One region of the Lacticaseibacillus jixiensis genome, then DNA from elsewhere that is predicted to be linked to it. Evidence: predicted binding sites of a transcription regulator. Region 1 holds the regulator's gene; the other holds the start of a gene.

What was found. Region 1 encodes HrcA, which represses chaperone genes, less so after heat shock. Its sites were predicted from a motif close to TTAGCACTCNNNNNNNNNGAGTGCTAA; they were not measured.
Region 2: a site for HrcA is predicted at 4,648-4,674, ahead of ACGG90_RS05860 (ATP-dependent Clp protease ATP-binding subunit). Genes of this name have one in related genera too.

The regions. Positions count from the first base shown of each region.
Region 1 is NZ_BAAFPR010000006.1:12,380-24,697, forward strand. Features, by position in the region: gene ACGG90_RS05165 (GNAT family N-acetyltransferase) at 1-139, shown strand, start outside; gene dnaJ (molecular chaperone DnaJ) at 198-1,346, opposite strand; gene dnaK (molecular chaperone DnaK) at 1,473-3,326, opposite strand; gene grpE (nucleotide exchange factor GrpE) at 3,670-4,302, opposite strand; gene hrcA (heat-inducible transcriptional repressor HrcA) at 4,327-5,373, opposite strand; gene hemW (radical SAM family heme chaperone HemW) at 5,617-6,762, opposite strand; gene ribF (riboflavin biosynthesis protein RibF) at 6,762-7,700, opposite strand; gene truB (tRNA pseudouridine(55) synthase TruB) at 7,702-8,607, opposite strand; gene rbfA (30S ribosome-binding factor RbfA) at 8,742-9,089, opposite strand; gene infB (translation initiation factor IF-2) at 9,372-12,119, opposite strand; gene ACGG90_RS05215 (L7Ae/L30e/S12e/Gadd45 family ribosomal protein) at 12,141-12,318, opposite strand, start outside.
Region 2 is NZ_BAAFPR010000006.1:158,624-170,941, reverse strand. Features, by position in the region: gene ACGG90_RS05875 (SseB family protein) at 1-448, shown strand, start outside; gene ACGG90_RS05870 (MucBP domain-containing protein) at 664-1,764, opposite strand; gene ACGG90_RS05865 (DUF1827 family protein) at 1,786-2,082, opposite strand; gene ACGG90_RS05860 (ATP-dependent Clp protease ATP-binding subunit) at 2,342-4,537, opposite strand; gene ACGG90_RS05855 (hypothetical protein) at 4,770-4,961, shown strand; gene ACGG90_RS05850 (phosphocarrier protein HPr) at 5,064-5,330, shown strand; gene ptsP (phosphoenolpyruvate--protein phosphotransferase) at 5,330-7,051, shown strand; gene purE (5-(carboxyamino)imidazole ribonucleotide mutase) at 7,952-8,437, shown strand; gene purK (5-(carboxyamino)imidazole ribonucleotide synthase) at 8,430-9,548, shown strand; gene purC (phosphoribosylaminoimidazolesuccinocarboxamide synthase) at 9,548-10,270, shown strand; gene purS (phosphoribosylformylglycinamidine synthase subunit PurS) at 10,263-10,514, shown strand; gene purQ (phosphoribosylformylglycinamidine synthase subunit PurQ) at 10,511-11,194, shown strand; gene purL (phosphoribosylformylglycinamidine synthase subunit PurL) at 11,181-12,318, shown strand, end outside.

The DNA.
Region 1 (12,318 bases):
GCTGGTGGCTGATTTGGAAGCCACCTTGGGACCAAAGCTCAATTATGTCTTGCTGGCTTCTGAAGTGGCGCAAGACTATTATCAACATCTCGGCTATGAACCAGATCCGCGTGGGTATTTCAAACCAGCGCAGCGTTAACTTTCTCAGCACCAAAAAAACGCGCCTGAGCGATGCACAGGCGCGTTTTTTGTAGACGCTATTTATCTTCAAAGGCTTTCTTGATGCGGTCGAACAAGCGCCCTTCATGCGGCGTGACGTCTTCGCCGCTGGCTGCGGCAAAGGCCATCAACGCATCTTTTTGCTTGCTGTTGAGGTTCTTTGGCGTTTGCACCGTCACGGTGACGATTTGATCGCCCATGCCGGAACCTTGCAGACGCGGTGCGCCTTTGCCCCGCAAGCGGAACTTGGACTGCGTCTGGGTGCCGGCTGGGATCTTCAACTCAACTGGCCCATGCACGGTGTCGACTTTGATCGCATCACCTAATGCCGCTTGGGCAAAGCTGATTGGGATCTTCAAATAAATCGTCGCGCCATCGCGTTCGAACTTATCGCTGGCGGCTACCCGAAAGACAATATACAAGTCCCCATAAGGGCCGCCGTTAGTACCGGCTTCACCGGCTTCGCGCAAACGCATTTGTTGGCCGTCTTCGACCCCGGCTGGAACCTTGACATCGATGGTGTGGCGTTCTTGCTTGTGGCCAGTGCCGTGGCAATCTTCACACTTGTCTTTGATTTCCTTACCAGTACCATGGCAGACGTCACATACTTCTTGGCTCATCATGGCGCCAAGCGGGGTGTTGCGCTGCACTTGAATATAGCCGGAACCATGACACTTGTGGCAGGTCACTGGGCTGGTACCAGGTTTGGCGCCGGAGCCGCCGCAGGTATGACACACGGCTTCGCGATCATAAGAGATCTTGGTGTCCTTACCAAAAATCGCCTCTTCGAACTTAAGGTCCATGCGATATTGCAGGTCCGCACCTTGGCGCGGTGAGTTGGCACGTTGTTGCTGCCCACCGCCGAAGAATTGACTGAAAATGTCATCAAAACCAGTCCCGCCGAAACCTTGGCTGGAGAAGCCGCCAAAGCCTTGACCGCCACCGAAGCCTTGGCCAGGCTGCGGGCCGTCTGCGGAACCGTATTGGTCAAACGCCGCGCGTTTCTGCGGGTCAGACAAAACTTGGTACGCCTCGTTGATCTCTTTGAATTTCTCTTCTGCCCCAGGTTCATGATTCAAATCTGGGTGATATTTCTTTGAAAGTCGCCGAAAGGCCTTCTTGATGGTGGCATCATCGGCATCCCGACTCACCCCAAGCGTGTCATAGTAATCTTTCTGCTCTGCCATTACTGCCTCCTAAAGTCTGCTTCCAAAAGCCAATACAGGATACCACAATATCGCCATCCTGCCAAACCAGTTGTTTAATCAATAAAAGAGCCAAAGCCAGCTGGCTTTGGCTCTTGGAACAGACGACTACTTCTTGTCGTTGACGTCAGAGTATTCGCCGTCGATGGTGTCATCGTCGCCGCTCTTCTTGTCAGCCTTGTCAGCGCCGTCTTGCGCGCCGGCAGCACCTTTGGCTTGCTGGTCCTTTTGCGCTTGTTCATACAACTTGACCGTCAAGTCTTGCACGATCTTGTTGAGGTCATCACGCTTGGCCTTCATGTCTTCGATGTTGTTATCTTGTTGAGCCTTCTTCAAGGCTTCCTTGGCATCTTCAGCCTTCTTGATTTCGTCATCGGAAACTTTGCCCTTCAAGTCCTTCAAGGTCTTGTCAGTTTGGAACAAGAGTTGGTCGACATCGTTCTTCAAATCGACTTCTTCCTTGCGCTTCTTGTCGGCTTCTTCGTTTTCCTTGGCTTCTTTCATCATGCGATCGATTTCTTCATCGGACAAACCGCTGGAACTCTTGATCGTGATGTCTTGAGACTTGCCAGTGCCCATATCCTTAGCGGAAACTTGCACGATACCGTTCTTATCGATGTCGAACTTAACTTCGATTTGCGGCACGCCACGAGGGGCAGCTGGGATGTCAGTGAGTTGGAAGCGACCCAACGTCTTGTTGTCAGCAGCCATTGGCCGTTCACCTTGCAAGACATGGATATCAACGGCTGGCTGGTTGTCAGCGGCAGTGGAGAAGACTTGGGACTTGGAAGTTGGGATCGTGGTGTTGCGATCGATCAACTTGGTGAACACGCCGCCCATGGTTTCAATACCTAAGGACAATGGCGTTACATCAAGCAAGACAACATCTTTAACATCACCGGAAATGACCCCGCCTTGGATAGCAGCACCAAGGGCAACGGCTTCATCAGGGTTGATGGAGTGATCAGGTTCTTTGCCAGTCCAGCTCTTAACGGCTTCTTGGACAGCTGGGATCCGAGTCGAACCACCGTTTAAGATGACCTTATCCAAATCAGCAGCAGTCAAGCCAGCATCTTTCAAGGCATTGTCAACTGGGACCTTGGTGCGTTCAACCAAGTCTTCAGTCATTTGGTCAAACTTGGCCTTAGTCAAAGTCCGTTCCAGATGCAGCGGACCGTTGGCGCCAGCGGAGATGAATGGCAAGGAGATCTGAGTGGACGAAACACCGGACAGATCCTTCTTAGCCTTTTCAGCCGCGTCCTTGAGGCGTTGCATGGCCATCTTGTCTTTGGACAAGTCGATGCCGTTTTCAGCTTTGAATTCGTCGACTAACCAGTTGATGATCTTGTCGTCGAAATCGTCACCACCCAAGTGTGTATCACCGTTAGTGGACAAAACTTCAAAGACGCCATCGCCAAGCTGTAAGATGGAAACATCAAAAGTCCCACCGCCTAAATCATAAACAAGGACTTTCTCGTCGGCGTCGCCTTTGTCCAAGCCATAAGCCAAGGCAGAAGCAGTTGGTTCGTTAACGATCCGAGAAACGTTCAAGCCGGCGATCTTACCAGCATCTTTAGTTGCTTGACGCTGAGAATCGTTGAAGTAAGCCGGCACGGTGATGACCGCATCAGTCACATCTTCACCAAGGTAATCTTGAGCAAAGCCCTTGATGTATTGCAGGATCTGCGCGGAAATTTCTTGTGGCGTGTAGTTCTTATCGCCAACTTTTACCGTGTAGCCTGCTTCACCCATGTGCCGCTTGATGGAAACGATGGTGTCTGGGTTGGTGATCGCTTGACGCTTTGCGACTTCCCCGACTTGGATCTCGCCGTCTTTGAACGCAACGACGGAAGGCGTGGTACGGTTGCCTTCTGGGTTGGTGATGATTTTCGGTTCGCCACCTTCAAGCACCGCAACAGCGGAGTTGGTGGTCCCTAAGTCGATCCCAATAACTTTACTCATTGTCATACCTTCTTCTAAATTTTTGATTAACTAATTTTAATTGCCATAGCCTGCCAGGCGCCGGCAAGTGAACCAGAGCGGAGCAAAGCGAATTTAGCGATGTGTGTAAGCTGGCTTAAGCTGATGGCCGGTTTTGCCATAAGCTTGAGCCAACTTACACACAATCGCGTGCTTTGCGCAGCTCGACGATACCAGAGCGAAGCGGCGCGCTTTTAGCGGGTCAGGTAGCCTAGTCAGCGTGCTTGAGGCGCTTCTTGCCTCGAGTACGCTGACGTAGCTAGCTGCACCCGCGTTGCGCCACGCAGCTCGACGATACCAAAGCGAAGCGGCTCGACGCGGCGGCTTACTGTGCTACCACGACCATTGCTGGCCGCAACACCCGTTCTTTCATCTTGTAGCCTTTTTGCAAGACTTGCACGATGGTGTCTTTAGGATGATCGTCGTCTGCCGGCACTGTTTGCACGGCTTGATGCATGGTTGGGTCAAACTTGCCTTCGGCCGGTACGGCTTCAACGTGATTCTCGGTTAAGGCTGACTCTAAATGGCTATAAACCATTTCGACGCCTTTCTTCAACGGATCATCATCATCTTTGGCGCTGGCTAAGGCCCGCTCCAAGTTGTCTAACACAGGCAACACAGCAGTGGCGAGCTTTTGACCATCATATTGCAACAAGGTCGCACGCTCTTTCTTGAAGCGGTTGTTCATGTTGCTGATTTCAGCAGCGGCGCGCAAGTACTTGTCTTCGAAATCGTCGCGCTCTTGTTGCAGCTTCGCCACATCAACGTCGGCGTTATCAACTTGTTCGTCGAGATCTTGCGCCATTTCAGCGGCGATTTCGTCTTTCAACGACGGCTGAGCCTGCTTATCGGCTTGCTTAGCGTCTGCGGCTGCTGGTTTTGCTTGCTCAGGCGTTTCTTTGGTTGTTTGGTCTTTCGATTCTGCTTTGGTTTCCGGTGCTTTCTTATCTTCAGCCATAGCGGCCTCCTTCATTCAGTATGGTCACCCATCAAAGTGTGAATAATAATCGGTCAGCCGCTTGGCCAGTTCTTCACGAAAGGCGTCCAATAAGCCGATCATTTTGGAATACGGCATTTGCGTTGGGCCCAGCAAGGCGATCATGCCGGTGCCGTGGTCGCCAACCGAGTAACTGGCGGTGATCAAGCTCAAGTCGTCTAGTACCTCCGGCGTCAACTCGTGGCCCAAGCGCACATGGACGGTGTTGCTAGGCTTGACCGGACCAATCAATTGATTGATATCTCCTGTGTCGTCATCGATCAAGGAGAAGATCTGCTTGACGCGGCGCACATCAGAATCATCCAGATAATCCATTAAGTTCAAGCGGCCACCGACATAGAAGCGCTCAGCAGCGGCTTGTTTCAAGACGCTGCCGAACACATCCAAGAAGCCATCGGGGCTGGCCATGTATTTGAACAACAAGGCCGGCACGTCGCTTTGCAGCTTCTGAGCGACTTGACTCAATGGCAAGCCGACAAGTTGATCGTTGACGATGCGGATCGCCTTTTCGACTTCGTCAGTATCGATTTCTCCTGGCAAGGTGAACAACTGGTTGACCACATTGCCATTGTTAGTGACCAAGATCGCCATCACTTGATGGTTGCCCAACGGCACCATCCGAAAGCCGGTTAAGCGCAGATTCGCGACTTCCGGGCCTAAGGTGATCGCCGTGTAATTGGTCAGATTCGACAAAATCCGCGCTGATTGCTCAACGATCTCATCGATCTTGTAGAAATGTCCGCCGAAGCCTTGTTGGATCGCGGCGATTTCCGCCGGTGCTGCTTGCGCCGGTTCGACCAAGTTGTCCAAATAGTAGCGGTAGCCTTTAGTTGAAGGCACGCGTCCGGAACTGCTATGGGTCTTGGTAATCAAGCCTGCTTCTTCAAGTGCCGCCATGTCGTTACGGATCGTTGCCGAGCTGACATGGATCGGCAATTCTGCCATCAAAGTCTTAGACCCGACTGGTTGGCCGGTTTCCGTGAAGCTCCGGATGATCTCTTTTAAGACGAGCAGCTGGCGTTTCGTTAACATATTGCCACCCTCTTCTTAGCACTAACACTGATTGAGTGCTAACTCACAATTACTATACTAGCAACCACCGTTAGCATAGTCAACCCCCAGAGTGCTAAATTGCGAAAAAATCCCAGTGTTATCGCCATCAACACCACGTCATGCCTTGTTTCAGTATCGCCAATCATGCGCCGCGCCGCAACCGCCTTAAGTCTGATAAGCCTTTGCCAAAATAAGCCGTCGCCCAGTGCGACAGCTTATGGTTTACACCAATGGATCATCCAACAAGAACTGCTGGAACACCTCATTGCCTAAAAACATTCCTTTGTTGGTCAACCTAATACGGTCGCCAAGGTCTTGCATCAGGCCTTGAGCCACCAAGTTCGGCACCAATTCACCATAAACATCTTCGAGCTTGAGATGATAGCGCTGGGCAAAGCGCTGGCGGCTGACACCCATTCTGGTGCGCAGTCCAAGAAACATTTCTTCTTCGATTTGCTCTTCAAGCGGCACCAAGTGATGTTCGATCACCGGCAGCTTATCTTCATGCAGCGGCGCGAGATATTGCTGGATCGGGCCGAAATTGTGGTAGCGATCACGACCAATATAGCCGAACGCCCCGGCGCCGAAACCGAAGTAATGGGCATTCTGCCAATATAACAAGTTATGTTGGCATTCAAAACCCGGCTTGGCAAAATTAGCGATTTCGTATTGCTCGCGGCCGTTGGCGTGCATCAAATCAATGGCATCTTGGTACATATCAGCTTCCACGTCTTGGCTGGGCAAGGTGAGCTTGCCTTTGCGCATCAAGTTGTAGAAAATCGTTTTGCGCTCCAAGATCAGTGAATACGTTGAATAATGCGGCAGGTCCAAAGCCAGTGCTTCATGCAGGCTCTTTAAGAAATTGTCGCGGCTTTGGCCTGGCAAGCGGAAGATCAAGTCGATGGATAAGTTATCAAAACCCACTTTGCGGGCATTGGCAATGGCTTGATAAACATCTTTGACCCGGTGGATGCGCCCGATGCGCTTCAAGATCTCATCATCGAAGCTTTGCACGCCGATGGACAAGCGATTGACGCCGTTATCATGCAGTACCTGGAGCTTGGCGGTGTCTTGCAAGTCATTGGGATTGGCTTCGAAGGTGAACTCCCCTTGATCAAAATGCAAATACTCGCGGATCCCGACGCACAGCTTATCCAGTTGCGCCGGCGTCAGCGTCGTCGGGGTGCCGCCGCCGACATACACGGTTTCGATCTTTTCTTCAGGGTGTTCTGCCATGACTTTCTGCATTTCAAGCAGCAACATGTCAACGTAATCGTCAACGGGTTGGCCTTCGATAAACACCTTGTTGAAATCACAGTAATAACAAATATGTTCGCAGAATGGAATATGAATATACGCTCCTGCCATTAATGCGCCTCCGCAAGCCACGCCAAGCTGTGCTGACGATCTTGGTTCAACTGATCGATCAACCCGGCAGCATCGGCAAACTTGATTTCACCGCGCAAATAATGCTCCCATTGCACAGTAACGTGTTCGCCATAAATGTCTTCATCGAAATCAAACAAGTTGATTTCCAAGGTCACCGCCCGACCGGCGCCAAAAGTCACATTGCGGCCCACTGACGCCATTCCCGGCAGCCAGCGCGCGCCAACGCGCATCTTCACCGTGTAGATGCCAATGCCTGGCAAGCGCTGGTTATTCGGCGTTTGAATATTGGCGGTGGGAAAACCCAACGTCCGCCCGCGTGCTTCGCCATGTACGACGATGCCAGTGGTTTGATAATGATAGCCTAATAAGCGGTTGGCACAATCAACGTCGCCTTCATCTAAGGCGTGTTTGATCCGCGTTGACGAGATCTTCTCTGCTTTTTCCATGTGTTCTTCAACGGTGACGATGTCAAAGCGGCCTTTGGCATACTGCGGCAAAGTCGTCATGTTGGCGACCGCCTTGACGCCATAAGTATAGTCGAAGCCAGCAACGACTGTGTCGGCGTGTAAGCCGACGAGATACTGATCAACGAACGCTTGCGGTGCCAGCGCCGCAAATTCCGGCGTGAAGTGGACGAAATACAGCGTGTCCACGCCTAGATCCGCCATCAGCGCCACTTTACGCAGCCGCGGCGACAGGTAATGGACTGAATCTGCAGGTACACCTTGGTAGATCACTGCCGGATGAATATCAAAAGTCATCACCGCAAGCGGCAGGTGCTTGGTATCGGCAATTTGGCGCGCGCGGTTGATCACCGCTTGATGCCCGCGGTGCACCCCATCAAAAAAACCAAGCGCCAAGACGACAGGCGCTTTTGGAGTGGCAGTTAACGGGGGATGAATATCGATCACTTGCATTTCAACGACTTCCTTCATTACTAAGATACATCACATCAGGCCGATACAGCTCATCATCTTTGCGATACACGGCTTTCAATAAACCATCATAGGTCAAGCCCAGCTGTTGGGCCGATTGATTCAACTTCAAGAAACGGCCATGTTGAATCCGGTCGTATTGTTCCGCATCCAATGCCACCAACGGCAGTGTCCCATAAGCGTATTCGATGGGCCGCAAATGGACGCGCACCGCCGCCGGGGCCGTTTGATCATCTAACGGCCGCAGATCCAACGTTTGATCCAAGGTGAAGCCGCCGCTGGCAATACGGGTCAATTGACTCATCACCGCCGCCACTCCCAAGGCCTTGCCGACATCGACTGCCAGCGTACGAATATAGGTGCCTTTAGACACGCGCACTTCGAATTTGAAGCGCTGTTGGCCAAGCTGGGCGTCATAAATCGGCTCGCTGGTGCGGGTGAAGGCATAAACAGTCGCTTGGCGAATCGGGCGCTCAACCGCTTGCCCGGCCCGGGCATATTCGTATAACTTGCGGCCATTGACTTTCACCGCTGAATACATCGGCGGGATCTGCGTGATCTCGCCGGTAAAAACAGCCAATTGGGCGTCGATTTGCGCATTGGTGAACGGCTGGCTCAGCGGTGTCTCTTCAACGACTGCCCCATCGAGGTCTTCGGTTTCGGTACTAAAGCCCAACAACACTTCACCAGTGTAAGTCTTACCTGCTGCCATTAATTCCGGCACGGCTTTCGTCGCTGCGCCTAACGCGATCGGCAACACGCCATCCACATTGGGGTCCAACGTGCCAGAATGGCCGATTTTCTTCATGTGCAACAATCGCCGCAATTGGGCAATCACATCGTGGCTGGTCATCCCAGTCGGTTTATATACAGGCAAAATGCCATCCATGTGCTTCAATCCTTTCAGTTCGCAACACTTCATTATACCTGTCTGGCGCCACTTGTGCACGCACCTGACTCCGTCAAAAAAAGCGCTTGGGGATCGCGACAATTGTCGTGATTCCCAAGCGCTTAAACTTGAGTTTACTGTTCGCGTTTCATTTCAGCCAGCAATTGATCGATATGGGCGCCGTATTGCACGGACTTATCCTGTTCGAAATGAATCTCTGGCGTCTTATACAGCTTGATGCGTTGGCCGACTTCACGCCGGATCAAACCAGTCGCCTTGTCCAAGCCGGTTTGTGCTTCTGCGATCTTTGACTCATCGTCTGAAAGAATGCTGAAGTAAACTGTGGCTTCTTGAAGGTCGCCGGTTAAATTGATCCCAGTGATCGTCACGCCTTGCACCCGCGGATCGTTGACATCCTTCAACAAGATGTCATCGATTTCACGTTGGATCTGGGTTTCTACCCGTCCGATGCGATGTTTCATAGGCTTTCTCCTTGTTCGAGAATACTGAATGGTTAGTTTCGTCCAGCTGCACGAGGCAACGTGGCTGCGGTTAGCTACGCCGTCGTACTCGGGACAAAGTGCGCCCCAAGCACAACGGCTAGGCTACCCGACCCACTAGGTGCGCCTCGCTCCGCTTTGGTTATCGTCAAGCTCCGTGACGCAACGCGGCGGGATATAAGTCGTGACGCCACTTGGACAAAGTGCGCCCAAATGTCATCCCGCCTTATATCCGCCGCTAAGTGCGCGTCACTGCGCTTTGGGTTACTTAACCGGAACTTCTTCCATGCTGTATGCTTCGATTTGGTCGTCTGGCTTAACGTCATTGTAACCTGCGATCGTCATCCCAAATTCAAAGCCGGTCTTGACTTCCTTGACATCGTCTTTGAAACGACGCAAGGAACCAAGTTCGCCTTCATGGATCACGATGCCGTCACGGATCAAGCGGACCTTGGAATCGCGACGAATGTAGCCGCTATCCACATAACCGCCAATGACCGTGCCAACTTTGGAAACAGAGATGGTTTCGCGAACCGTGATCTGGCCGGTAACCTTCTCTTCGTAAGTCGGATCCAGCATCCCCTTCATCGCAGACTCAACTTCATCGATGGCCTTGTAAATGACAGAATGCAAGCGGATGTCGACATCGTCCATGTCGGCTTGGCTCTTGGCTTGAGGCGTTGGACGCACGTTGAAGCCAATGATGATGGCATTAGAGGCACTAGCCAAGGTCACATCAGATTCGTTGATCGCACCAACGGCTTGATGAATGATGTTGACGCGAACGCCTTCAACATCGATCTTCTTCAAGGAACCGGCGATGGCTTCAACAGAGCCTTGAACATCGGCTTTGATGATGACGTCAACTTCTTTGAGTTGACCTTCCTTCATCGTTTCAAACAAGTTGTCCAAGGTAACGTGAGCAGTTTGTTGACGTTCCTTGTCCAAAGCCCGCTTAGCCCGTTCTTCACCAGCAGCCCGGGCGGTCTTTTCGTCGTCAAAGACAACGAAGCGATCGGCGGATTGCGGCACATCGTTCAAGCCGGTGATTTCAACTGGCATGGAAGGCTTGGCTTCCTTGACCCGACGACCACGATCGTTGGTCATGGTCCGGATGCGCCCATAGGTGTTGCCGACAACCACAGGATCACCGATATGCAACGTCCCTTGTTGAACCAAGACAGTGGACACTGGGCCGCGGCCTTTGTCCAAACGAGATTCGATTACAGTACCAACCGCCTTTTGATCAGGGTTGGCTTTGAGTTCCAAGACGTCGGCTTCAAGCAAGATCATTTCCAAGAGTTCATCGATGTTCTTGCCGAACTTCGCGGAGATCTCAACGAAAATGGTATCGCCGCCCCAGCTTTCAGGGATCAGTTCGTATTCAGCGAGCTGTTCCATGACATGCTGTGGGTTGGCACCTGGCTTATCGATCTTGTTGACCGCCACGATGATCGGGGCTTTAGCCGCGCGGGCGTGGTTAATCGCTTCGATCGTCTGTGGCATCACGCCGTCATCAGCGGCAACGACTAAGACGATGATATCAGTGATATCAGCGCCGCGGGCCCGCATGTTGGTGAAGGCCGCATGCCCTGGCGTATCCAAGAATGTGATCACGCGATCATTCAAGCGGGTTTGATAAGCCCCGATGTGCTGCGTGATCCCACCGGCTTCGCCTTCGGTAACATGGGTATGCCGGAGTTTATCCAACAGCGTCGTCTTACCATGGTCAACGTGCCCCATGATGGTGACAACTGGTGGCCGAGCAACCAAGTTATCTGTGCTGGTCGTTTCTTCTTCAAAGACCTTGTCCAAGTCGGTGATATCTTCTTCGACCTTCTCTTGGGCATCGATGCCATAATCAGTGGCGATCAATTCGATTGCGTCTTTATCCAAGCTTTGGTTCTGGTTGACCATCACGCCTAACATGAACAACTTCTTGATGATCTCGGCTGGTTCACGGTGCAACAACTTGCCCAGATCTTGCGCGTTCATGCCGACTGTGTAAACCAAAGTCTCTGGTAATGGCCGATCTTTACGCTGCGGCATCGGCTTCTTAGGTGCCGATTGCTGTTGACGACGCTTGTTCTTCTTGTTGCGGCGGAAGCTGGAGCGGGAGTTGTTGTTGCCATAGTTATTCCCGCCACGGTTGTTGCCGTAGTTGTTACGGCCGCGATTGCCGCCGCGGTTGTCGCTTTGTTGCGGCGCAGATTCGAAGTGATTGCGCGCCGGACGTGCTGGCGTTGCTTGAGCAGCTGGTTGTTGCGGCTTAGCTTGCGCAGCCGGGCGCTGTTGTTGCGGACTGCTTTGCGTGGCTGGGCGTTGTTGGGTAGCAGGCTTGGCTGGTTGGGCTTGCGGCTTTGGTTGCGCCGCTTTGCGTGCTGCTTCTTGTTGCGCTTGGCGCTTAGCTTCTTTGGCTGCTTGTTGCTGCTTGAGTTGTTGAATGAACTTCTCATCGTTGCCGGCAACTGGCCGCGGTTGTGAGTTAGCCGCAGTGGCCCGTCCAGCACGCGGCATTGGGCCGGAAACTGGCTTGGCTTGACGGTTATCACGCCGTTCGTTGCGGTTGTTGCGCGGTGCTTGGCCGCCACGGTTGTTATCGCGAGTGCGTTCGTTGCGCCCGTTGTTGTTATTGTTGTTGCGGTTGCCGCCTTGGCGTTGGTTTTGAGTGCCTGGGGCAGAATGTGGCCGCCGGATGGCAGACTTGGCGATCAAGGTCTTCCCATCTTTGGTCTTAGTCGTTGCATGATGCGGACCAGGCGCCGCTTTTGCGGTTTCTGGTTTGGCAGCATCGGCTGGCTTTTCAGCTGGCTTAGCCGCTTCTGGCTTAGCAGCCGGCTTGGCAGCAGCAGGTGCAGGTTTCACTGCAGCAGACAACTTGGCGATTTGATCGTCTTCCATCGTCGACATGTGGTTCTTATAATCAATGCCCATCTTCTTAGCGGTATCAATCACCGTTTTGGATTGAACATTCATTTCTTTGGCAAATTCATAAACACGTTTTTTGCCCATTTCTTCACGCTCCCTTATGGATTAGGTGAGCAGCTTTATCAATGACTTGGCAAACCCTTGATCGACCACGGCAATGGCCGTTCTTGGCACGCCGATCGCTTCGGCAATGGTGAGTTTATCCAAGGCCGTCACGATCGGCACTTCATAAAAGCTACTTTTATCAGTAAATTGTTTAATTGAACGAGCGCTGGCGTCACTG
Region 2 (12,318 bases), 150 kb from region 1:
CACGGATTTGGTACGTTTGGTTGGCGGCAATGAAGATGTTGCCGGCGCGGTGATCAATCCTTTCGAAGATAACATCACCATGGATCGCGAAAGCTTGGTTGATTTGCATCACCAAGCCCAACAACGCCAAGAAGCGGCTGATACGCCAGTGCATATCGGCGACGGCCTCAAAGCGCCAGATGGCCTGCTTGAAGCATGGGTCGATAAATTCGTTGCTGACGGTCAGGTGCAGCGTGCTTGGCTGCGCACCTTGACTATGGGCGATGAACAGTCGCTGTTTCTCGTGTTGGATATGCCGCAACGCGATGATCAAGACGAATTCTTTGATCAATTAGGGCTGCTGGCTAAAGAGTTCGGCACCGATCCAGAGCTGGGCTTGACCATTGCGCCATACAGTGAAGATTTGGCTGAAGCCATTGAAGGCGCCGTTCCATTCTACGCCAAATAAGGGTCACCCTTGCCACCGCCATTGCGGTGGCTTTTTTTGTAAGAAACACAAACGGGAATGGGACATAATCCCCATAGTCGCCAGACATAAAGCAACGCCATGTCACACAAACGCCCAGATACCGCGATTCAAAGTGCAGAATCGTGGTACCTGGGCGCTTGTGCGAGTGGCTAACAGCGCTTTATGTCTCAGCCTCGAGTACTCATATGAGGTGATTAGCGCAGTTGCGGTTGAGCAGGCGTGTGGCCGCTTTGGTCGATGGTGATGAAAGTAGCCAACACATAACCGCCGGATGCCACTTGATACCACACAGCACCATTGGTCAAGGTGACAACAGTGTTGATGGTCACCGCGGTGCCTTCAAGCAGGCGGGCTTCATGCATTTGACCATAAGGTTCTGCCCACACCGTGGCGTCGCCTAAAACAGTGCCGGTTAGGTGCACACTTTGTTCGTCACTGGCAAATAATTGATGCGGCAAAGCCAATGGCGTTGGGTCTGGCAAATAAGGATCTGAGGCCACGCCGGTGGTGGCGTCGGCGGTGATCCATTGGCTGCCGCCGACGTTAAACCACACGGTGTGATTTAACGTATCACGCATCACCGCGTAGACGCGCCAATAGGTGTGCGCCGGCAGCTGACTGGCATAAGGTGCGCCAGCCAGCGGTTGAGGATAGGCGAGTTTGGCCGTTTGCAGTTGAATGAAAGCGTCGTCTGGCAATTGACCGCTTTCAAGCGGCGTCAGATTGTAAGAAAAGCGCAGACTCTGCGCTGCTTGGGTGAACATACCAGATTGAGTGGTTGGCCCCACAACATGTTCGGCAAACTCTGGCAAAGCTTGTGCCGTATAGCTTTGATTCAACACGCCTTGCAAGAGTTCAGGCACCTGCAATAAATGGCCATTGCTGTCGCGATGATAAACGATCACCGGACCAGCCACGCGTGGGGTGTAGCCACACCAAATCACTTGGTTATTGGCCGGGAAAACTTGGGTAAAATTTCTGATTTCAGTCAACACAAAACCTGCGATCACCTGCCAAGTAATCGGCAAGGGATCGCCAGTGTGACCATGCAAGGTGATCGGGTCATGCAAGTTAACATGCGAAGTGACATTTTGATAATAGACGCGCACTTGGACCCGGGTGTCGACCATACCAGTAGCAGGCGGCAGGTCATGAACTTTGTGAGGTGAGGGATCAAGGCGAGAATCGGGCCGCGATGGGGCGGGTTCATGGGGATGTTTCAAAGAACCAGCCCGACGCACCGGTTTGGCGGTGGTCGCAGCAAGCCAGGTTTTGATGCGCGTAAGCAAACTCATGGGCAAAACTCCAATAGGGATCTACATTTCGGAAGCGCGTTGCTGCGAGTTCAAGGAGATCTCAGCTAACTTTGGCCCCCGTACGACGGTCACGTCTTCCAGACTGACGCCGGTCAACTTCTGTAAGGTGAAGCGCAACTCTTGGTCTTGAACGTTGCGCGTTTCATTGGTGAACAACAATTCATCATGTGTCGGTGCCTGGGTGTAAACCACCGTGGTGGCACCGAGAGAATAGACTTTCACATACTGAGTATCCGTGTGTGCTAACTGCTGCGCTACCAGATGCGGGTAGCTGTTGGTGATATCGATCAATCGCATCGCCAAACACATCCTTTCACTGTTGCCGCTTTCTTGTCTTACGATAATTATAACACGTTTTGCCCGAAACATAGGAGCGGCATGCCCCGCCGCTCAGCTCATTGTAGATTGGGAGCGCTTACTATTGGCTCAACCCCAATTCTAGCGCATCCAGGCAACAAGCGCGGCAACAACCTGCATAAAAAATCCCCACATAATGACCAAATCCCGTTACGAAGCCAAAAAAACCACGCATATCAAAGATATGCGTGGTTGAAGGTTATTCAGCAGCAGGTTCGGAAATGGCGATTTCACCATTGGCGATCCGCGCTTCCAAAGCGGTAGCCTTAGGATGATCGAGGTAGTAATCTGCTACTCGATCTTCGATTTGTTCTTGAATGACCCGCCGCAACGGGCGAGCGCCCATGGCAGGATCATAACCGAGCTCAACTAACTTCTCTTTGACCGGATCGGTGACTTTGATGGTCAAGCCTTGGTCATGAATGTTGGCGTTAGTATCAGCGATCATCAAGCCAACGATCTTCATCAAATCAGGCTTGGTCAAAGACTTGAATTCCACGATATCATCGAAACGATTCAGGAATTCCGGCTTGAAGTAGTTGCCTAACTGATTAAGCACAGAGTGTTGCGTGCCGTTAAGCGATGCACCAAAGCCCACGTTGGCTTCCGCGTCGGTGGAGCCGGCGTTGGAAGTCATGATGATGATCGTGTCTTTGAAGGATACCGTGCGGCCTTGGCTATCAGTCAAGCGCCCGTCATCCAAGATCTGCAAGAACATGTTCATGACATCTGGGTGGGCCTTCTCGATTTCATCTAACAAGATCAGGCTATAAGGATTGCGGCGGACTTGTTCAGTCAATTGGCCAGCTTCTTCATAGCCCACATAGCCTGGAGGCGAACCGATGAGCTTGGACACCGAGAATTTCTCCATGTATTCGGACATGTCAAAGCGGATCATCGCTTCTTGGGAGCCAAAGAGTTCCTTAGCCAATTGCTTGGCTAATTCCGTCTTGCCGACCCCAGTCGGGCCGACAAATAAGAAACTGCCGATCGGGCGGCCGGTTTTGTTGAAGCCGATGCGGTTGCGGCGAATGGCGCGCGCCACTTTGTTGACGGCGTTGTCTTGGCCGATGACATTGGCTTTGAGGTGCGGGCCAAGGTCTTTGAGCTGTTGCTGCTCTTGGGCCTTGAGTTCGCCAACTGGGATGTTGGTTTTCTGCTCGACGATCTTTTCCATGTCTTTTTCGGTGACGGTAGGCGTGTCAGCTTTGTCAGCGTCGGCTTGTTCCTTCTGCATTTGCTCAAGTTTGTTGACTTGATCGCGGTAGAAGGCGGCTTTCTCATAGTCTTCTTGCTTCAAAGCGGCTTGCTTCTGCTTTTCGGCATCGTCGATTTTGGCTTTCAAGGCTTTAGGGTCAACGACTTGAATGGTCAAGTTCTTCTTGGAGCCGGATTCGTCAAGCAAGTCAATGGCCTTGTCTGGCAGATAGCGATCTTGGATGTAGCGGTTAGACAAGTTGACCGCCGCTTGAATGGCGTCTTCGGTGTACTTCACGTGATGGAAGTCTTCGTAGCGCTTCTGAATGCCATGCAAGATCTCGATGGTTTCTTCTGGGCTTGGTTCATCAACCGTCACTGGCTGCAAACGGCGAGCCAAGGCGGCGTCTTTTTCGATTTGACGATATTCATTGTTGGTAGTGGCACCGACCAGCTGCAGTTCGCCACGCGCCAAGGCTGGCTTTAAGACGTTGCCGGCATCCATGCCGCCTTCAGCGTTGCCGGCACCGACGATTTCATGGATTTCATCAATGAACAAAATGGTGTCAGGGCTGTTCTTCAATTCGTTGAGCAGTTGTTGCATCCGCTGTTCGAATTGACCGCGGATCCCGGTACCTTGAACCAAAGACACGACATCCAGTTGAATGACTTGCCGGTCTTGAAGCTTGACAGGGACGTCACCATTGGCGATCTTCAAGGCCAAGCCTTCAACGACCGCCGTTTTGCCGACCCCGGCTTCCCCGATCAAAACCGGGTTGTTCTTGGTGCGGCGGTTTAAGATCTCGATGACCCGGGCGATTTCACCATCGCGGCCGATCACAGGGTCGATTTCACCGGCTTTGGCTTTGGCAGTCAAGTTGACACCGAATTGGCCGAGCACAGAGTTGCCATTGTTGCGACGATTGCCGCCGCCACCGTTGTTGCCGGCTTGTGTCGGTGGCGTTTGTTGCTGTTGTGGGTTTTGTTGATCCATTCCTTGGCTCATCGCCTTGAAAATGTCGTCAAGGCTGTTAAAGCCGAACGGATCATTTGCATTGGTTGGTTGCATTCTGCCTCCTGCTTGTTGCTTCAACTGCTGGTAACAGTTTTGGCAAAGGTTGATCTCTTGTTTCGTACCATTGACGCTGGTATATAAGTGGATCGTTGCTGGATTCTGATGACAGTTCTCACAAAGCATATTGTCACGACCTTTCTTTCCACAACCAAGAGCTGTGGCTATTTGTAGTGAAGCTTAGGTTACTGACCTTCACTGACCAAAGCTCAGTATACTCGGCTATTTCCAAAATGCAAGCACTCTAGCCCTAAGAGTGCTAAAAAGTTGCGTTCAGCCTTTGCTGGTGCGGCTTTTTAGTTGCTTGATCACGTCCTTAATGCTATTGTAAAGCAGTAGGACGAAAGGGGGCAACTATTTGGATCCAGACTACACGCAGATGATGGATCAACTGCGGTCAGGGGAGTTGTCTCAAATCGAGATCACCCCAGAGACCTTCAATGCTTTCCGTGCGGCATGGACCAATTATCCCGCGCGCAAAGAGATCGTCGGCACCGCAGGGCGCTTAGGCGCCATTACCTATCATTATCGGCCAATTCAAGACGATTAAGACTTGTCGTGGAAACGGAATAATGGTAAGGTTTACAGGAGATAGAATGTGTTCATTCTATTCGGCTAAAATTTTTTTAAATGACGAAGGAGCAGATTACTCATGGAAAAACGCGAATTTAATGTTATTGCAGAAACAGGTATCCACGCACGTCCGGCAACCCTTCTGGTACAAGCCGCAAGCAAGTTCAACGCCGACATTAACTTGGAATACAAGGGCAAGAGCGTTAACTTGAAGTCCATCATGGGCGTGATGTCTTTGGGTGTTGGCCAAGGTGCTGATGTGACCATCTCCGCTGAAGGCGCTGATGAGAAAGAAGCCATCGACGCTATCGAAGAAACCATGAAGAAGGAAGGCCTCTCTGACTAATGACAAAGCAACTCAAAGGGATCGCCGCTAGTGATGGCATCGCTACTGCGAAGGCCTACATGTTGGTGCAACCTGACTTGTCATTTGATCAGACTTCTATTAAGGATGCAGACGCTGAGGTTCAGCGTCTGCATTCTGCGCTAGAGCAAAGTACCAGCGACTTGAAGCTGATCCGTGATAAAGCGGCAGAATCCTTAGGCGAAGAAGAAGCACAAGTCTTCGACGCACACATGATGATCTTAGCCGACCCAGAATTCACCGGTGCCATTGAAAGCAAAATCAAAGATGATGCGATCAATGCAGAAGCAGCCTTAAAGAATGTCGCTGACACGTTTGTCGCGATGTTTGAAGCCATGACGGATAACCCGTACATGCAAGAACGCGCCGCAGATATCCGCGACGTCACCACGCGTGTTTTGGCACACTTGTTAGGCCGTTCATTGCCATCTCCGGCTTTGATCGATTCTGAAGTCATCGTGGTTGCCCACGACTTGACGCCAAGTGATACTGCGCAGTTGAATGCAAAGTACGTTAAAGCCTTCGTTACTGATATTGGCGGTCGCACGGCGCACAGTGCGATTATGGCACGCTCATTGGAAATCCCAGCGGTAGTTGGGACCCAATCCATCACCCAAGACGTCAAGGAAGGTCAGATGCTGACTGTTGACGGCTTGACTGGGGATGTCACCGTTGAGCCGAGTGCTGAACAAATCGCCGCTTCAAAGCAAGAAGCAGCTGATTATGCCGCACAAAAGGCAGAATGGGCAACCTTGAAGTCTGCCGAAACGTTGACTGCTGATGGCAAGCACTTCACCATCGCCGCCAACATCGGCACGCCTAAAGACCTTGATGGTGTGGTGGACAACGGCGCTGAAGCAATCGGTTTGTATCGTTCTGAGTTCTTATATATGGACTCCAGCGAATTGCCGACTGAAGATGACCAATTCGAGGCCTACAAGAAGGTCTTGGAAACCATGAGTCCTAAGCAAGTGGTTGTTCGTACGATGGATATCGGCGGCGATAAGCACTTGCCATACCTGCCATTACCTGAAGAACAGAACCCATTCTTGGGTTATCGGGCGATTCGGATCTCATTGGACCGCGATGACATTTTCCGCACGCAATTGCGGGCTTTGTTGCGGGCCAGTGCATTCGGCAAGTTGGGGATCATGTTCCCAATGATCGCCACTGTTCCAGAATTCGAAGCCGCCAAAGCCATCTTCTTAGAAGAAAAGGCCAAGCTGGTTGCCGACGGCGTTAAAGTTGCCGACGATATCGAACTCGGGATGATGATGGAGATCCCAGCCGCTGCTGTTTTGGCTGATCAATTTGCCAAGCACGTTGACTTCTTCTCCATTGGCACCAACGACTTGATCCAATACACCATGGCTGCTGACCGCGGGAACGAACATGTGTCGTACCTGTATCAGCCATACAACCCGTCGATTTTGCGCTTAGTTAAGCACGTCATCGATTCCGCCCACGCCGAAGGCAAGTGGGCCGGCATGTGTGGGGAAGCCGCTGGCGACCCGATCATGGTACCGTTGTTGTTAGGGATGGGCTTGGATGAATACTCCATGTCCGCTACCAGTGTCTTAAAGGTCCGCAGCCTCATGAAGAAGCTGTCGACTGCAGACATGAAGGCTTTGGTTGACAAAGCCATCAACGAATCCGAGACCAACGACGATAACAAGAAGTTGGTTGAAGAATTCACCAAGTAAAATCAAGAAAAGCTGTCTGCAAATGCAGGCGGTTTTTTTGTGTCCCCAGAGCGGAGCAGCCCGCACTTAGCGGTGGATATAAGGCGGGATGACAGTTGGGCGGTTTATGCCCAATTGGCGTCACGACTTATATCACGCCGCGTTGGGCTGCGCAGCTCGACGAAGACCACAGCGTAAAAAGCGCGGATTCACGTCTTGGCCTAGGCCCGGACAGGCATTGCTTCGGCGCGCGGGGCAAGCGTCGGCGCAGGCGGTGCGGCCGGTTCTAACCGCGCTGAAAATCGCGCGTTTTCCACCTAAGAATCGAGCCAGGCGCTCGCTGCGCTCACCAGCCCGTCTCGATTCTTGCCGCGATCAGTGCAGAAAGACAAGCAAAGCCCGCTTGTCTTTCTGCACTGATCGTTTCACGGCCTGACCGACGCTTGCCCCGCGCGCCTACGCAATGCCTGTCCTCCACTCAATGGATGTAAGCCGGCCGTTTGTGGCCAATCATCTGATTTGAGGGTAGGGTGACTGTTCTGCTGTTATGCATAGCTATGCTGGACTCCTTGCAAGTATCGAGATGACAAAATTGGTGGTAGAAAGCAGTCCAGCAAAACTTTGGTGTTAAGTATCGTGATCGGGTCGGACAACTCAAGCTGTCAACGACTTGAATAAACCACATGGACCACTGCCCATAATTTGCGAATATGACTAAGGCGAATCCGATGCTTTTGTCATTAACCGAACATTATCGATGTCAGCCGCTGTGGAAAATCTCCCAGCGGCTTTGTCATGCATTGATTTTTGTCAAAACACGAACATTACAATTAATTCAATGGCATTTCGTGCGTAAAACGGGTTGTTTTTGGCGAGAACGCGTGCTAGACTACAAATATCATAAGAAAGCGGGTGACGAGTTTGAAAGTGGCAATCGTGATGGGATCCAGCTCGGATTGGCCGACGATGCAGTTGGCTGCCAAGCAGTTAGAAGCACTGGCGATCCCGTACACAAAGCACGTGATCTCGGCGCATCGGATGCCTGATGCACTGGCAGAGTTTGGCAAGTCGGCACGCAGCAATGGCATTGCGGTGATTATTGCAGGTGCTGGTGGGGCTGCGCATTTACCTGGAATGTTGGCGGCAAATACCACGGTGCCGGTGATCGGGGTTCCAGTCAAAACCCGAACATTAAACGGGCTAGATTCGTTACTGTCGATCGTGCAAATGCCTGGCGGCGTACCAGTGGGCACTATGGCCATTGGTGAAGCCGGTGCCACCAACAGTGCGTTGTTTGCTGCCAGCATCTTGGCAGTCACTGACGGTCAAGTGGCTGCATCATTAGCCGCTTTTCGCGCTGAACAAACCCGCAAAGCGACAGAAAGCGAGGCCTTGCTCGATGATTAAAACCATCGTCCCACCAGCGACGATCGGCATCGTCGGCGGCGGTCAACTCGGCCGGATGCTGGCCCAAAGCGCCAAACAAATGGGCTATACCGTCGGCGTCTTAGACCCGACGCCAAGCGCGCCTGCAGCGCAAGTGGCCGACTTTCAGATTCAAAGCGAATACGCTGATGTTGAGGCATTGATGCAATTGGCCAAGCGCAGCGATGTGTTGACTTATGAATTTGAGAATGTCGACTTAGCGGCCCTTAAGCAGGCGCAAGCTTTTGCCGAATTACCTCAAGGCACGCGCTTGTTGGCGCTGACTCGCCAGCGCATCAGCGAGAAGACGTTTTTGCAAGATCACGGCATTCCTACAGCCGCTTTTGCCGCGGTACCAGATGCCCAAGCGCTGGTTGATGCTGTGGCGCAAGTCGGGATGCCAGCCATCCTTAAGACGACCACTGGCGGCTATGACGGTCATGGCCAACTCGACATCAATTCTGAGGCTGACTTTGCTCAAGGTCAGCAATTGGCGGCTCAAGGCCCATGTATTCTTGAACGGCGCGTGGTGTTCCAACGCGAATTGTCAGTGATGGTCACCCGCGACGGTAACGATGCCGTGCGCATTTTCCCGGTAGTGGAGAATCGGCATCAAGACCATATCTTGCATACCACCATCGCCCCGGCGCAAGGCGTTAGTGCCGCCTTGCAGCAGCAAGTCAGCGAGTTGGCGACGACGATTGCTGAGGCGTTGGATCTGCGCGGGGTGTTAGGCATTGAGATGTTTGAAACGCCAGATCAGATCTTGGTCAATGAGCTGGCGCCGCGTCCCCATAATTCCGGCCATTATTCGATCGAAGCGTGCAACTTTTCGCAATTTGACGCGCATATCTTAAGCATTTGCGGCTTGCCGATTCCTGAGATCAAGCAGCTGCAGCCGGCAGTGATGCGCAATTTGTTAGGCGCTGACCTCACCTTGGCGCGGCAAGCTTGGCCGCATCATCCTGAATGGCACATGCACGATTATGGCAAAGCGCAGATCCGCCCACAACGCAAAATGGGCCATCTCACCGTGCTGGGCGAAGATGTGGACACGTTACTTAAACAGGTGCAATTGGAGGAGAAAGACTAGTGGAGAAGACAGAACTGCTGTATACCGGTAAGGCCAAAACGATGTATGCCACAGATGACCCGCAAGTGTTATGGGTCGAATACATGGATCAAGCCACGGCGTTAAATGGCAAGAAGAAGGTCCAAATCGACGGCAAAGGCAAACTCAACCGTCAGATCTCCAGCTTGTTGTTTGAAGAACTCAACCAAACCACGATCCCGACGCATTATCTCAAGACTTTGGATGAGACCACGATGCTGGTTAAGAAATGCACCATGATTCCGCTTGAAGCGGTGGTACGCAACTATGCCAGCGGCAGCTTTGAGCGCAAATTCCAAGTTGCGCATTTGATGGCGTTAGATCCGGCGGTGCATGAATTCTTCTACAAGTCAGACGCCTTGGACGATCCGTTTATCAACGACGAACAAGCCATTGCGTTAGGCTATGCGGATAAAGCCACGATTGCTGCGATCCATCAGTTGTCAGATCAAGTCAATGCCTACCTCAAAGCGCGTTTTGAAGCCATTGGCATCAAGTTAGTTGATTTCAAGTTGGAATTTGGCCGCTTGGCTGATGGCACCTTGGTGTTAGCCGATGAATTGTCCCCAGATAACATGCGCTTAGTCGATGAAGAAAGCGGCAAGTCATTAGATAAAGACGTTTTCCGCAAAGACCAAGGGCCGCTGACGCCTGTGTATGCTTCTGTCCTCGCTCGCTTGAAAGAAGGAGTCCAACATGTATAAAGCCAAGATCTTCGTTAACTACAAGCCAAGTGTCCTAGACCCTAAAGCCGAAGTGATCAAGAACACCTTGAGCCGGCTTGGCCAAGACAACGTCAAAGACGTCACCGTTGGCAAATACTTCGAAGTGTTGTTGACAGGCGACAAAGCCGCAGTCGAGCAGCAAGTTGATCAGTTATGCGATCAGATGCTGGCCAATGTCAACATGGAAGCATACCGCTTCACCTTAGAGGAGGTTTCTGCATGAAAGCAGCCGTCTTAAGCTTTCCTGGCTCCAATTGCGATGATGATCTGTTATGGGCAGTTGGCGAAATCGCCGGGCAAGATGCGACTAAAGTTTCGGCTAACGCGACCAGCCTGGATGGCTATGATCTGGTGTTAGTACCAGGCGGCTTTTCTTATGGTGATTATCTGCGCAGCGGCGCGATTGCCAAATTTGCGCCGGTCATGACGGCTTTGAAGGCTTTTGCTGAAGCTGGCGGGTATGTGCTGGGCATTTGCAACGGCTTTCAGATCTTGACGGAAGCCGGCTTGTTGCCAGGGGCCTTGCAATGGAACACCAGCCTTGAATTCATTTGCGAACCAGAACCGTTGGTGGTGGTCAATAACACCACGGCCTTCTCCAACCAATATCAAGCAGGGCAAACCATCAGTCTGCCGATCGCGCATGGCGAAGGCAATTATTACGCTGATGATGAAACCTTGGCCCAAATCGAAGCCAACCAGCAAGTGGTGTTTCGCTATGTGCATAACCCTAACGGCAGCCGCAACGACATTGCCGGCTTGACCAATGCTCGCGGCAATGTGTTAGGTATGATGCCGCACCCGGAACGCGCAGTGGAAACCTTGCTTGGCGGCACCGACGGATTAGGTGTTTTTGCCAGCTTGATCGAAGCCACGAAAGGAGCCGCTCATGTTGCAAACTGAACCAACGCCAGAACAGATCAAAACCGACAAGCCATATTTGAACTTAGGGTTGAGTGAAGCTGAATACGATTTGTTTGCCGAACGCTTAGGCCGCTTGCCGAATTATACCGAAGTGGGTTTGCAGTCAGGCATGTGGAGCGAACACTGTTCTTACAAGTATTCCAAGCCGATCTTAAAGACTTTCTGGACCAAGAATGACCGCGTGTTGATGGGGCCTGGTGAAGGTGCTGGGGTGATTAGGATCGGTGAAGGCAAAGCCGTGGTTTTCAAAGCGGAATCGCATAACCATCCCAGCGCCGTGGAACCTTATGAAGGTGCCGCAACTGGCATCGGCGGGATCATCCGCGATATTTTCTCCATTGGTGCCAAGCCGGTGGCAAGCTTAGATTCGCTGGCTTTTGGCACGACGTTTGACGCGCATAACAAGAATTTGATCGATCAAGTGGTGGCCGGTATTGGCGGTTATGGCAACGCCATTGGGATCCCTACCATCGGCGGCGAGATCCAATTCGATGCGTCATATCAACTCAACCCCTTAGTCAACGCGATGTGTGTTGGCGTGATGGATGAAAAAGACATCCAAAAAGGCAAAGCGGCCGGGGTCGGCAATGCCATCATCTATGTCGGTGCCAAAACCGGGCGCGACGGCATCAACGGGGCCAGCTTCGCTTCGGCGCAATTCAAAGACGATGAAGACGCGGATCGCTCGGCGGTGCAAGTTGGCGATCCGTTTATGGAAAAGCTGCTCACTGATGCATGCTTGGAAGTGACGCGCGAGCACAAAGACGCATTAGTCGGTATTCAAGATATGGGTGCGGCAGGTTTGGTTTCCAGTTCTGCAGAAATGGCCAGCAAAGCCGGCTTTGGCATGACGATGGATCTGGACTTGATCCCACAACGCGAACCTGGCATGACGCCGTTTGAGATCATGTTGTCTGAATCACAAGAACGGATGCTGTTATGTATCAAAGCCGGTCATGAGCAAGAAATCTTAGACTTGTTTGCCGGCTATGAACTGGATGCCGTGGTGTGCGGCCGCGTTGAAGCCGGCCATCAATACCGCTTGCTGCATCATGGTGAAGTGGTGTGCGATATTCCGGTCAGCTTGTTGACCGATGATGTGC